Regions from separate parts of the Peribacillus sp. SIMBA_075 genome, predicted to be linked through region 2. Evidence: riboswitches for the same ligand, from Rfam matches in the RefSeq annotation. Region 2 holds a riboswitch; the other holds the start of a gene.
What was found. Region 2 has a riboswitch for S-adenosylmethionine ahead of SB775_RS05605 (Fur-regulated basic protein FbpA). Riboswitches for the same ligand answer to the same signal wherever they lie in the genome.

Region 1 (6,988 bases), on a different contig from region 2:
GCTGAAGAGAATGATTTAAGGGTTGGCAATAAGCTTAAATGGATGGTCGAGGGGCTTAAGGATACCGGAAATTTCAATCTTCTTCTTGTGGGAAGTACAGGAAATGGCAAGACATCCTTTATACAGTCAATAGTTGGCGAGAGCATCGCTGCCGAAGATCATTCTTCACTAGTCAGCGTCAAAGACGGGGATGATTTGGAAATCCTTGAAATTACCGATACAGATAGCAAGGTTGTCATGGAGCTAACTGAATTGGATGAAACACGCCGCCAGCGCGGGACTATTGTCGATGTGACGCTTATTAGTGACTATCTTAGAAATAATCGTCTGCGATTATTGGATACACCGGGGTTCAATGGGGAAAAAAGCGTGGAATCGGATTTCCAAGGCTATTTACATGGCAGTGATGGCCTGATGTTCGTTCTTGATGCCCGGGCGCCTTTCACCGGTAGTGAACGGGACCTGTTATTGGAAATTCAAATGATGGCTCCGAAACTGCCGATTCATTTCTTATTAAATAAAATGGATACGATATACAGTGATCAAGTCGCGGTCCGGATGGAAGACGAAACATGGGATAAAGTGAATGCATATTTCCCGAATGCGAAAGTGTTCGCTTTCTCTAAACTTTATGACAGCAAGCAGCAGTTGAATGACCTTTCTGCATTCCTTCAATCGAATTATCAAGATGATAATTGGAAAGAAAGAAGGTCTGAAAAAATCCTTGCTTTCATTCGTAAAACTTTATCTTATCTGTTAGAAAAACGGACAGCCAATGAACGGAAATGCGAGCATTCCATCTCTTGGAATGAACAGATGGAAGTCAAATTGAATGGTGCGGTCAATCAACTGGCTGATTTAGAAAAAGAAAAAAGTGAAAATATCATAAGGTCGTACCGTGTGCTTAAGGATGAAGTGAAAAGTCAGCTTTCTTCTAAAATTCCTGAATTACTGAGGGATTGCTCTAAATCGTTAACGGAAAGCAGTGATTTCAGTCAGGTCCATATACAGTTGAACCATGAAATGAATGAGCGGATTCAAGCCTTCATTTCTGACAAGATCATGCCTCAATATTACCGTTCTCTTCAAGATTGGATTGCTAGTTCCCAAATGGAGTTCTCACAAAGCCAACAGTTTATGGATGAGATGAGTGCCGGATTCAATGAATTATACAAAGAAGAACGGATTATGCTGGCAGGTGACTTCAGGGTATTGGATGACTGGCGCCGTGATGCCGACAGGATGACAAGCAGTATCCGCATCGATGACGTTAATATCCTTTTGCGAAGGACTCCATCACAATTGCTGCTTAAAGGAGCAGGAAAGCTGTTTGGGGCAATACCGCAAAATAAAGCCAATATGTACAATCGTTATAAGAAATACTTGGAAAGTGAAGATTACCAGGATGTTGCGGAAATGATCACTGAACGCTTCCTTACCCAATTTGGATTGTTTGAAAAATCTTTAGATCGGGACATCTCACTTTTCTATCGCAGCTCATTTGCCTTACTTCAAAAAACAATAGAGCAAACGCAGACTGAAATTAAAGACTACCAGGCTGCATTGGAGCATATGAAAGAAAATCCGGAAGTTTACCGTGATCCGATCACTGTGTTCGAAGTGAAACTACGTCAGTTGGAGAGACTTGAAAAAATTGAGAAAAAGCGTCTAGCCCAGCTTCAAAGAAAATAAAAAGTAGCAGGAAACATTTCAAATATTCGAAAAACTATTGACTTTACGACTATATCCCTATAAAGTGATAATTACGAAAAACGTAACACGATATATTCTCTTATCAAGAGTGGCGGAGGGACTGGCCCTAAGATGCCCAGCAACCGTTCCATTAGGAATTGGTGCTAAATCCTGCAAAACAGAAATGTTTTGACAGATAAGAGAGGGATAAGTCTGCAATACAGCTGATTAAACCTCTCTATTACTAGAGAGGTTTTTATTTTATGATTTACACCAACTTAACTGATAAGAATAATAGGAGAATGTGGAGGGAAACAAGATGGGAAGATCTATTAAAGGGATATTCGTTTCAGCCATCGCTTCGGCGTTGCTTTTAACGGGTTGTTCTACAGGACAGAGTTCCACAGAATCGAAGAAAGAAGAAAAAGTATCATTTGAAAATGTACCGGAAAGATTTGCTGATGGGGAAGGGGCCAAAATCAAAGTGATCCGTAAAATTGGCGGTGATGATCATACGGCCCAATACCTTGCTGGAGCGAAGGAAGAAGGAGAAGCAATGGGCTTTCAAGTGGATACGTATACAGCCAATGGGGATACGGCTAAATTCCATGATGCGATCGCGCAGGCTTTGCAGGAAGATTATGACGGCTATATCATCTCCCATGGTGATGATGCAGCAACAGTGAATGACGTTCAAAAGTTGGTTGATGCAGGTAAAAGCGTTGTCACATTCGATTCAAATAGCGATTTATCTAAAATAGAAGGTGTGACATTAACTTCACAGGATGATGAAGCGCTGGCAACACTGGCTTTCGATAAACTGATAAAAGTACAGAAAGGTGAAGCGGCGATTGCTTACCTTTGGGTGGATGGTTTTCCTCCAATGGTGAGAAGAAATTCAGTTTATCAGGAAAAATTAAAAGAAAACCCTGGAATTAGGGAAGTCGAAAGATTCGGAGTGGCATCTGCAGATACTTCGGTTCAAACACAAAATGCAGTAGCCGCAATGCTGAATAAATACCCAAAAGGTAAATTGGATGCCATTTTCGCAACATGGGATGCCTTCGCTATCGGTGCCGCCCGGGCGATTAAAGAAGCGGGCCGCGATGAAGTGAAGATATACGGAATTGATGTATCGAATGCAGATCTTCAGGAAATCCAATCGGCCGCTAGCTCATGGTCCTACACGGCAGCCGTCGATCCCAAGTTGATTGGTGCAGTGAATATGAGGATATTGGCAAAAAAATTAGCGGGCGAAAAAACACCGCAAACCTATGACTTAGAGGCTTCACTTATTTCACAAAAGCAAATCCAAGCCTCAAAAGAAGCCGTTAACATGGCAAATCTGTCTGGTATTGTCGAAGGATGGGGTGTATCAACGGAATTTGAAGAAGATTGGATGAAAGTTTTGAAAGCTCATTATAAAAAGTAAAAGGGGACACTCTCTTGCAAGTGAAGGGAGTGTCTGTTCAATAAGGGGGAATGGACATGGGCACGCAACTAGAAATGAAGAAAATCTCGATTGAATTTCCAGGAGTGAAGGCGCTTAGTGAAGTTGACTTTTCTATACAATCAGGGGCAACCCACGCATTGGTCGGTGCAAACGGAGCAGGGAAATCGACGTTAATGAAGGTTTTATCGGGAGCCCATGTTCATTATTCAGGTGACATTTTTATTGATGGGATAAAGCAGAATATCCGCTCGCCCAAAGCGGCGCAGGAACAGGGTATTCAAATAGTTTATCAGGAAGTAGATACGGCCCTCATCCCTTATTTAACCGTTGGGGAAAATATAATGTTGAATGATATGGTCCAAAACATGGGAAAAAAACAGATAGTTCAATGGAAAGAGCTGCACAACCAAGCCTCTTTAATTCTTGAAGATATGAAAATTCGTGTCCCTTCGAAAAAGCTGGTAAGAGACCTTACCTTGGCTGAAAAACAGATGGTCCTGATAGCAAGAGCCGTTTCGACAGAATGCAAATTCCTGATTCTCGACGAACCAACTGCTCCGTTAAGTCATATAGAAACGACAGAACTTTTTCGAATTGTAAATGAATTAAAGCAAAAAGGTGTTGGAGTCATTTTCATTTCACATCGTCTGCCTGAGATTTTTGAAATCTGTGAGGAAATTACGATCATGAGGAATGGGGAGCTTGTCACTTGTCGAAAGATGGAAGACATCACCTGTAACGAAGTGATAGAGAATATGCTAGGGAAAACCATGGATGAACAGTTCCCTGAAGTGAATTCTTCGATTGGCGACGTTATTCTGGAAGTGAAGGGATTGTCAGATACAGAGAAAGTTAAAAATGTCAGTCTGCATATTAAAGCAGGGGAGATAATCGGCTTGGCAGGGTTGGTCGGGTCTGGGAAAACGGAGTTGTGTAAAAGCCTTTTCGGTCATACTTCGATTACAGCAGGTGAAATCATCCTAAATGGCCGAAAGCTTTCTTTGAAATCACCGCACCAAGCAGTAAAAAGCGGTCTGGCACTTATACCTGAGGAACGCAGGAAAGAAGGGGTCCTTGTTCAGGAATCAGTATCGGCGAACTTGACTGCAGCCAGTATCGGCAAATTCTGCAAGACATTCAGTTTTGTGGATCGTAAGGCGGAAATGGAAAAAGCGAAGGAAATGATCGCAAGTCTCGGCATAAAAACTCCTTCCGGGGAGGTGAAAGTAGAAAACCTTTCAGGTGGTAACCAGCAAAAGGTTGCCATTGGAAAATGGCTTATAGCCGATGCGGATGTATACATATTCGATGAACCAACGAAAGGTGTCGATGTTGGAGCCAAGAAGGATATATTCGAAATGATTGCAAAGCTTGCGAGGGATGGGAAAGCGATCATTTATGCATCATCCGAGCTCTCCGAAATCATTGGCATTACTAACCGGACATACGTGTTATATGACGGGAGCACTGTCATCGAACTAGAAACAAGCAAAACGAATGAAGAAGAACTACTATTCTATTCAACAGGAGGAAATTAGGATGAGTACACCCATTTCTGTTACACAGACAGCGAAAGCGAAGAAAAAGGTGGACCTGTTCGAATTTTTCTATAAATACGGCACAATATTAACGATTGTCATTCTAATTGGAATTTTTGCCGTGTCCAATCCATCTTTCATTCAAACTACTAATCTGATCAACATCCTGCGTTCTATCTCAATCGTGACCATCATTGCGATCGGCATAACGATATCCTTGACAGTGAATGGGTTCGACCTTTCCGTCGGCTCCGTCGCATCATTGGCCAATGCCATAGTCATATCAATGTTTGTCTGGTTTTCACAGGATACATTCATCGCCATATTAGCTGCAATCGGTGCCTCACTTGTCGTAGGGGCTTTGAATTCATTCATGATCGTTAAATTGAGAATTCCCGACATGCTAATGACATTGGCTACGATGTTCATTATCCAGGGAATTGCCCTTACCTATACAAAAGGGGCAACGGTTTCGCAAAATATGGTCATGCCCGATGGGACATTCGCAACAGGACTGATCAGCCCGTTTTTCGCCAAAATTGGCCAAGTACCATGGATAATCCTGATCATGGCAGTCATTGTGATAGCGACCCATATCTTTTTGACTTATACGAAGCACGGTCGTTATATGTACATGATTGGGGGAAATAAGGAAGCGGCGAGACTTTCCGGGATATCGGTTAATAAATACAAAATCCTTGCCTATCTGCTTTCAGCTCTATTAGCTGCAATCGGGGGGATTGTCCTAGCTTCAAGGGTCATGACATCAGAAATCAATTCAGGGTCCCCCTATTTAATGGATGCCGTTGCAGCAGCCTTCATTGGTTCCTCCGTTTTAGGAGCGGGAAAACCGAATGCCTTTGGAACCTTTGTCGGTGCAGTCCTGATCGGAATCCTTCAAAATGGTTTGATCATGATGTCCGTTCCGTATTATGCTATGGATATCGTCAAAGGAACAGTGCTGGCCCTTGCGCTCGCGGTAACTTATTATAAACAAAAACACTAAAATGAATCTATCACCTTAAATTATTAAGAGGCCGTTTCCCATTTAGGATAAGGGGTAGACATTGTCCTTATTAGATTCTTCTTGCAAGAATCCTGTAATTTTGAATTTTGAATAAAGATTGATAAAAATCCTGTTGGATATGAACAGGATTTTTTCGTTGGCACCTAAAGGGCGGGGTAATCGAGATAAGAATTTCGTTTATGTATCGTCTTCATTTTACTTTATCACCTCTTATAATAAAGTCGCCAAAAGCAATTATAAAAGAAGGCGGAGCTAGTTCGATAACCGCAAATGATGCTAGTTGCTGAGGGTTGAGAAATTGGGTGCAGCGGCTCCCCAGCTGATGGTCAGAATGCTTCTTTTAGAAAAGGCTGAAATAAAACGTCCAGAAAAATGCTAAGCAAAGATACTCGCCCCAAATAAAAACTTATATGATAGACCTCCAGATTTTTATTCAGAACACCATCATAATATTGTTAAGGGATAACACCAACTGATTTTCAAAAAAACAGAACCTTTAAATTTCAGGTTCTGTTCCTATTGGTTATTTGAACTTTTGCACTTCTTCTTTTCCCTCGAATTTGTTGTCTTTCAATATGCCGATTTCTTCGATATGGTTTCGTGCCGTTTCATCGCCAAATTTATATATGAGGGCATAAAGCTTTTTCATGGCTGCATCGTATTTATCATTTGCCCGGTCATGATGATAGAGAAGGTAGGGGACATGTGAACGGGCATATGCCTCCAGGTCATCTGTCCGGTGTTCCTCCAAGCATTGTTTCAATTCTGCCAGTTCCTCATCAGTTACGTGTACAGTGAAGCTCGGGTTCTCTTCAAGTTTTTGTCCGAGTACGTCGCCGCTGACCAAATCGACATGATAGGTCTGTTTGTCCTGCCTCATTCTACTCATCATCCTTTCAACCGTTTATCTTTCTGTACCACTTTTTGTAAAAAGATAATCATAAAAGTCAACATTTCCTTAATGAAAATGATAGGAAATAGAGGTATCGGATTTCTTATCAAAGGGTTTAAGATGGATGTATAGAATAATATGGGGGAGTATCTTTGGAAAAGTGAGGAGTGATGTAGTGAAGAGAACATTCATGGTTATTTTTTTGATGTTGATTGCTTCAGGCTGCGTAACAAGGAATTATGATTCCAATATGGATTTGGGGAAAAGTCAGTTGAATGAGGAAAATTATTTAGAAGCCCACGAGGCATTTGAATTAGCTTATAAAGAAGCAAAAACACCGGAAGTAAGAGAATTAATGGATCTTTCAGGTTTTCTGGCGAGTGGAA
Region 2 (6,988 bases):
ATTCATCATGCGGAGGAAAAAATCTATCGGGTACACATTCTTGTATAGTTTTACGTTAATTTCAGGAATAACCACCTATCCGATCATTGCACACTACTTAGCAGCTGCAGGGGCAAATGTGGTAATCTTAGCCGGTGTTACGACGACAGTTGTATTTGGAGGACTGGCGGTTTATGCGACAACCACCAAAAGGGATCTTTCTTTCTTGGGAGGCATGTTATTTGCAGCCTTGCTGGCTTTAGTGGTCATTAGCCTTTTCAACATTTTCTTTCCATTAAGCTCTACAGCCATGCTGGTCTTTTCATTTATTGGTATTTTAGTTTTCAGTGGTTATATTTTATATGATTTCAATCGAATGAAGCATTACGGGGTAACAGCCGAAGAAGTACCACTCATGGCCCTGAATCTATATCTTGATTTCATTAACCTTTTCATTAACATCTTACGTTTCTTTGGTATTTTAGCAAGTGATGACTAAAAGGATGGTATCCAATCCTACATGGTAACAGAAAAAGACGCTTGGCTGTCCAAGCGTCTTTTCACGTATGTGCCCCATTTGGGTAAAAAAGCATCTATCAGGTATTTTATATAAATCACTGTATAAAACCAATTCATGAGAGTTCCCCAAAAATTTTGAACCCCTGGCAATGAACTGCTGAAGGTACTGTATCTTATTTATATAATCCTGGATTTGATTGATCGGTCCATGGCAGTTTCACACCGAAGGTACTTGCAATGAACTGTGTATCTTCTCTTCTTTTTTTCCTTATTTGGGCCCGTTGTTTTGCCGATTCATTTAAATTCATTTCCATCTCTGTTTCGGGAACCAAACGCGGAACCGGAATTGGTTTACCTACTTCATTAATGGCAACAAAGGTCAAAAAGGAAATGACGCATAAATTCCGATCTCCTGTAACTAAATCCTCCGCAATCACCTTTACGATGATTTCCATTGATGTTCTGCCCGTATACGTCACGAAGCTTTCAAGGCAAACTGCATTTCCTTCGTGAATAGGGTGCAGGAAATCGACAGAATCAGTTGATGCCGTCACGACGTTGCTTCTCGCATGCCGCATGGCGGATATAGCCGCTACATCATCAATGTATGCCATTAATTTGCCTCCGAACATCGTACCAATATTATTTGTATCCGGCGGGAGGACAAGGCTTGTTTTTATGACCAAAGAATCCCGGCAATGTTTTATTTCTTCCATGGTGACTGCACTCCTTTTTGTCTGATTTCTCACTAGTCCACTTTATCGAATTCTTACCTGTAAAGCAATATACATGCTTATTTTCCTGCTATTAGTCAAAATTATTCGGCCTTAAAATAACCTTTCACTGCCCTTTTGGTTGCTTGCCTTGTTGCAGCTCACGCAGGCTCAAGCCAAATGTCATTTGTAAATGAGGATAATCCTTAAACCCTGCCCAATCCCCGCCCCAATCAAAACCTAACCCTTTAGCGATGGTTACGACTTCCATCCAATCCGACTTCCCATTATGATTGCCATCATAACCCATATCCCAAATGGCCTCGCCTTGTTTGTTAAGGAGGGCAAAATCTATCGCCAAACCGAAATTATGAAGCGACTCCCCTCCTTTTGCATTCGTTACGACTTTGCCCTTGGTTAATCGGCCTTTTTCATAGAGTTCATTTTGCTCGGCTACTGACCGGAACCCCGCTGTAATGATTACCGGGATGCCTTTGTCATTAGCCTGTTGAATGAGCTCATCTTTTTTTTCGGCGACGATCGGATTAAGCTCGTCAGTCAGTTTGATTTCATCTAGATCAGGCGGCAGCATATACTTGAACAAGAGCCCCAACAATAATCCGAAAAAGCCCAATACCAAACATGTCCTTACCCAAGTAGCTTTCACTGAAAAATCCTTCCTTTACGAATAACAGTCAGAAAGTGAAAAACTCAACCAAAGAAGGATGAGTTTTTCTTCTATTATAACTTTGATTTCAATTCTTCTATTTGCATTAAATGCCGTTTTTCATGAAGTCCCACGAAAGTAACCCATTGCTTCAAGCCTAATTCTTTAAACAAAGGGTGAGGAAAAGACTTTTGTTCGAGATCATTTCGTTTTGCATGATCAACGACTTGTATAAAGGCTTTGCGGGATTCGGACAACTTATCCTTAACCTTGCTCAAAGTTTGGAATGATTCTGACGGAATGACAAATGGCGGGGCCAGAACCTTCAATTCTCGATTTAAAGTAAGCTCGATTGGTTTATCCACAGCTGGAATGCTTTCATCGCTTTTCAATTTATCGGCAATATCCTTGTTATGGCCCTCTCCATTAAATATAAATGATCCAATATCTGAATGATGCTCCAACGTCCTTCTTCAGGATGGGCGTCCAGTTGTTCATCCGATAGTCCTTTGACCCCAATTAAAAGTTCTCCCCTGATATTTTCATTTATAGCATCTCCTCTTATGGCCTAGCTAATCTCCTTTAATTATTCCATTTTCTATATGAATGTGTAAAATAATAATGCTTTTTGACGAAACGAACCGATTTATAGTTGTCTCTTTTTCAAAAAGCTCTATGATAGTCATAAAGGTAAAATTTACCTAATACAAATAACTTCCGAAATTCCATATAGCTCCAAATAGCAATGACTTTGCGATGTTGTAAGCAATAATAAAGAACATAAAGAAAAATTATTACAGCTCACATACTATATATACAAAACTATAGGTAGTATGTGAGGAGACAATACCTATAGTGAAGGAACCTAATGCCACACCTAAATCATTGAATAAAAAAAACGTTGAAGTTGCTAACCCTTTTCGCTCAGTATTTACTGACTGAACAGAAGAGTTTGCATAGCAGGTTGAAGAACACCAAACTCTTCCCCTATGATTGCTCCCGCACTTAAAAATGCATTCATGGAATGTGCTTGACTCAAAATGATCATACCTATGATAAAAATTAATACGAATGGATAGACTATATGATTTGCTCCATTACGATCAAATAGTTTTCCAACAAATGGACGTGACAGTTTTATAAAGAGTGCGAAGATTACAAAGAAATAACTTGTAATAGATGTCATACCTAATGCCTCAGCATAAATAGGGATAAAAGTAAAATACGCCCGCATAAGCAAAAGTAAGAACAGCAGCCATTAAATCAATGGGAACAGTCTCAATCTCAAAAAAACCCGGATAAGGGACACTTTTTTATGTATGTCCGTTATCCGGGGTATAATTCAGCCTTCTGTGCATTTTTACTTTCATTTGAAATGATAACTTTCCAAAATCCGATTCGTAATGAGCTGATATCCCTTTTCATTGGGATGAATCTTATCACTGAAATACTCGGTTTTCTTTTTATTCTCAAAAAGATCATTTGTAGGAATGAATACCATCCTTTTATCCTTTTTCGATATTCCCATTATTGATTGGTTATAATCTTGGATGTGCTTTTCAAGTTTTTGATTATCTTTAATCGGATTATACAGTCCCACTACAAGTATATCCGCTTTATCGTTTGCCTTTATCAGTGTCGAAGTAATCTTATCAAGATGGTTGATATACTCCCGTTTACCCTCATCGATTTTTCGATCACTTATTTTCTTCAAGTCACCGCCGTTACTATTGATCAAGTCATTGGTTCCAATATAAACGATGAAAGTATCGGCTTTATCAAGTTTCGATTTAATGCGGTAATCATCAAGCTGATTCATGATCCCATCCGTTTCCTGACCTTTTATCCCGTAATTCCAAAAACTCACTTTTTGTTCCGATTCCGGATTATTCAATTCATCCTCCAGACCTTCTACATATCCCTCCCCGTCCTTATCCCCTTTTCCATAGGTTAACGAATCTCCAAAAGCCATTACCCTTTGCACATCTTTCGACTCCGAGGCCTGAAATTTATATGCAGCAAAACAAATAACTAGTACAATAATTAACAAACCTGCTACTTTTTTCATTGGTTTCTCCTTTTGTCTATTTACTATGAAGTATTTCATCATTTTAAATACCCAAAAATCTGTAGTTTTAACATACAAAAATGAATTGTCAGATAAATAGTAAAGAGTGTATGATAATATAAAACTTTCAATGGATTGGGCTTCATTCTCCGGCCTTTATGTAAGCGGGATGATACCCATTATTCTGGAGATTGAATATAAATGATAGATAGGAGTTTAAATGATGGCAGAGCACATAGAGTTTAGGGAGGCAGCACTTTCGGATTTACCCAGAATCGTTGAAATATATAATTCGACAATTGCTTCAAGAATGGTCACGGCAGATACGGAACCTGTATCCGTACAATCGAGGGTTAAATGGTTTGAGGAACATCATTCAGAAAGTCGACCGCTATATATCATTACTATAGAAGGGCAAACTGCAGGATGGATGAGCTTTCAATCTTTCTATGGCCGGCCAGCTTATGATTCTACGGCCGAAATCAGCATTTATATCGATGATTATTTCCGGGGAAAAGGAATCGGACAAATTTCGATTCAAAAGGCAATTGAAGTGAGCCCTAAATTAGGGGTGAAGACTTTATTAGGTTTCATTTTTGCCCACAATATACCTAGCCTGAAGCTTTTTTCAAAATTTGGGTTTGAAAAATGGGCAAATTTGCCTCGAGTTGCAGAGCTCGATGGCATTGAAAGAGATTTGATTATACTTGGGAAACGTGTCGATAATTAAAATATTCATTTAAAAGCTATTGCCTTGAGCAGTAGCCTTTTTCAGATTAAACGAGGCCGAAATGGAGAATTTAGAAATACCTATATACTTTCTTAAGGGAAAAATATTCAGAATCTCTTTTATTTGTTAAAGCATTCAACAGCGTATCCAATTCTTGGCTTGCTTGAACAGTTAGAAGACTTGTTAAACCATAAATTGCCGCCAATTTAATCATTTCTTGTCTCTTCTCTTCTACTTTTTCTACAGTTACCTTCTGGCAAAGCATCAAGCCACCTCCCATTTATTCAATTTTTTTACACCTTCATCATAATGAAACTTATAGTTAAAATCAACTATTTTTTTGAAATTAAATGTGTAATTTTACAGTTTAAATGTGACAAAAAGCCTATTTCATTTTCTAAATATGTATATATTGTGTCATCCCCTATATAAACATAAATAAAAAAAGCATCCACAAGTATAGACTGCGAATGCTTACATCATATTCCTTATCCCAAGATTATAGCCTATCGGATACTATGTCATCCATTCCGAAGGAGACTCATTATTTGGTCTATTTATTACAATCTTATATTCATTTTCAAGTACTTTTAACGGGGCATCATAAAGGTGCCTTTCATCAGAGGTTTTGTATACTCCATTGGCCAATAACTCTTCAATAAGCATTGCCTTCCTCTGTTCAATCCTCTTAAATAATTCTGCCATGTAAATGGCTCCTTTCCTAGTCATCATAGAGCCCGCTTCTAGTTGAGCTAAACTGTATTAACCGGTTTGATTTCACCAAATTATATATACCTTTTCTAGTATGCCACTAAACGTTATTCCGCAAAAATAAAAGCCTCTTCTAATTCAAGAAGAGGCTTACAGTGTCCGTACGGCTCTTCTTATCTTCCAAGCAAATGCTTGTTGGATTTAGCACAGTTCCCAAAATGGGTCTGCTGCCGAGGTTTCTTTGGGCCAAGTCCCTCCACCTCTCTGGATAAGAATTCAATATATAAATGATGTAGAAATGATTTTATCCCAATAAACATCAAAAGTCAATTACCTGGTTCTTCCTTTTCCACTTGCCATAAATGGGTTTCCCCTTTCAAATGTGGGTTGCATTTTCTTGTCTTTCTGATATGATGTCAGTAATTACATACAATTCACACCACTAGGGGAGTCTTTTTTTAGACTGAGATGGAATTAGTTCCGGACCCTTTGAACCTGAACCGGCTCATACCGGCGGAGGGAAGTGGATGATATCGTCCATTTGCAGACTTTATCCATCTACCCCGTTCCGTATTCAGGAGCGGTTTTTTTTATGGATGTAAATAGGGGATCTATTCTAAAGGAGGATGAACAATGGAGAATACTAAATTAGAAACCTTCAGTGAAAGACTTCATGGACGGGCAAAAGAAATTTGGAAAAGGAACCATTCACATCCCTTTGTCCAGGCAATTGGAAACGGCACGCTACCTGAAAAGAAGTTTTCTTATTATTTGAAGCAGGACTATATCTATCTCATGGAATATTCCAAGCTTTTTGCTCTAGGTGTCATCAAAGCTCATAATATCGAAACCATGGCAAGATTTTCCAGTATTTTAAACGAAACTCTTCAAGTGGAAATGGATATCCATCGGCAATATGCTTCGGAATTCGGAATCAGTACCAAGGAATTGGAAGAAACAGAACCTACGCCTACCACTTTAGCCTATACGGGTTACATGCTAAATGCAGCTCAGCATGGGACTTTGGCAGACCTCATCGCTTGTCTCCTACCATGTGCTTGGGATTATTACGAAATCGGTTTGATATTAAAAAAACAAAATGGTGAAGCATTGGAAAACAACCGCTACGCAGATTGGATAAGGTCCTATTCATCTCCTGAATTCGGTGAGGCACACAAGTGGCTGATTGCTTTATTGGAAGAATTAACAAGAGGCATGCCTGAAAAGGAACTTCTGAGATTAGAAAAGCACTTTTTGGTGACTTCCCGATATGAATATTTATTCTGGGATATGGTTCAAAATGAACAGGATTGGCCACTGTAGGTATTGACATGATGATGAATCCAATCAAGAAAATGACGTTGACTGCCATGATCACGGGTATAACGACTCTGACCAGTTCAATTATTTTCATCCCTGTCGGATTTGCTAAAATCTTCCCGATACAGCATCTGGCAAATGTCCTGACAGCCGTTTTATTGGGACCTGCCTATTCGGTAACACAAGCTTTATTAGTTTCCATCATTAGAAACATGTCTGGTACCGGTTCAATTTTCGCCTTTCCTGGCAGCATGATAGGTGCACTATTGGCTGCCGTCCTT

Region 1: it holds a riboswitch for S-adenosylmethionine, as region 2 does, so the genes downstream of both, SB775_RS09765 (sugar ABC transporter substrate-binding protein) here and SB775_RS05605 (Fur-regulated basic protein FbpA) in region 2, are expected to answer to the same signal.

Annotation. Positions count from the first base shown of each region.
Region 1 covers NZ_JAWRYN010000009.1:83,422-90,409, forward strand. The annotation lists gene SB775_RS09760 (GTPase domain-containing protein) at 1-1,692, shown strand, start outside; SAM riboswitch class I at 1,790-1,895, shown strand; gene SB775_RS09765 (sugar ABC transporter substrate-binding protein) at 2,012-3,124, shown strand; gene SB775_RS09770 (sugar ABC transporter ATP-binding protein) at 3,181-4,683, shown strand; gene SB775_RS09775 (ABC transporter permease) at 4,685-5,689, shown strand; gene SB775_RS09780 (hydrolase) at 6,234-6,590, opposite strand; gene SB775_RS09785 (hypothetical protein) at 6,778-6,988, shown strand, end outside.
Region 2 covers NZ_JAWRYN010000004.1:163,463-170,450, reverse strand. The annotation lists gene SB775_RS05650 (Bax inhibitor-1/YccA family protein) at 1-478, shown strand, start outside; gene SB775_RS05645 (acyl-CoA thioesterase) at 672-1,214, opposite strand; gene SB775_RS05640 (M15 family metallopeptidase) at 1,339-1,878, opposite strand; gene SB775_RS05635 (hypothetical protein) at 1,953-2,342, opposite strand; gene SB775_RS05630 (DinB family protein) at 2,267-2,428, opposite strand; gene SB775_RS05625 (MFS transporter) at 2,810-3,118, opposite strand; gene SB775_RS05620 (DUF459 domain-containing protein) at 3,245-3,946, opposite strand; gene SB775_RS05615 (GNAT family N-acetyltransferase) at 4,170-4,676, shown strand; gene SB775_RS05610 (aspartyl-phosphate phosphatase Spo0E family protein) at 4,747-4,941, opposite strand; gene SB775_RS05605 (Fur-regulated basic protein FbpA) at 5,193-5,381, opposite strand; SAM riboswitch class I at 5,558-5,662, opposite strand; TPP riboswitch at 5,822-5,926, shown strand; gene tenA (thiaminase II) at 6,021-6,710, shown strand; gene thiW (energy coupling factor transporter S component ThiW) at 6,725-6,988, shown strand, end outside.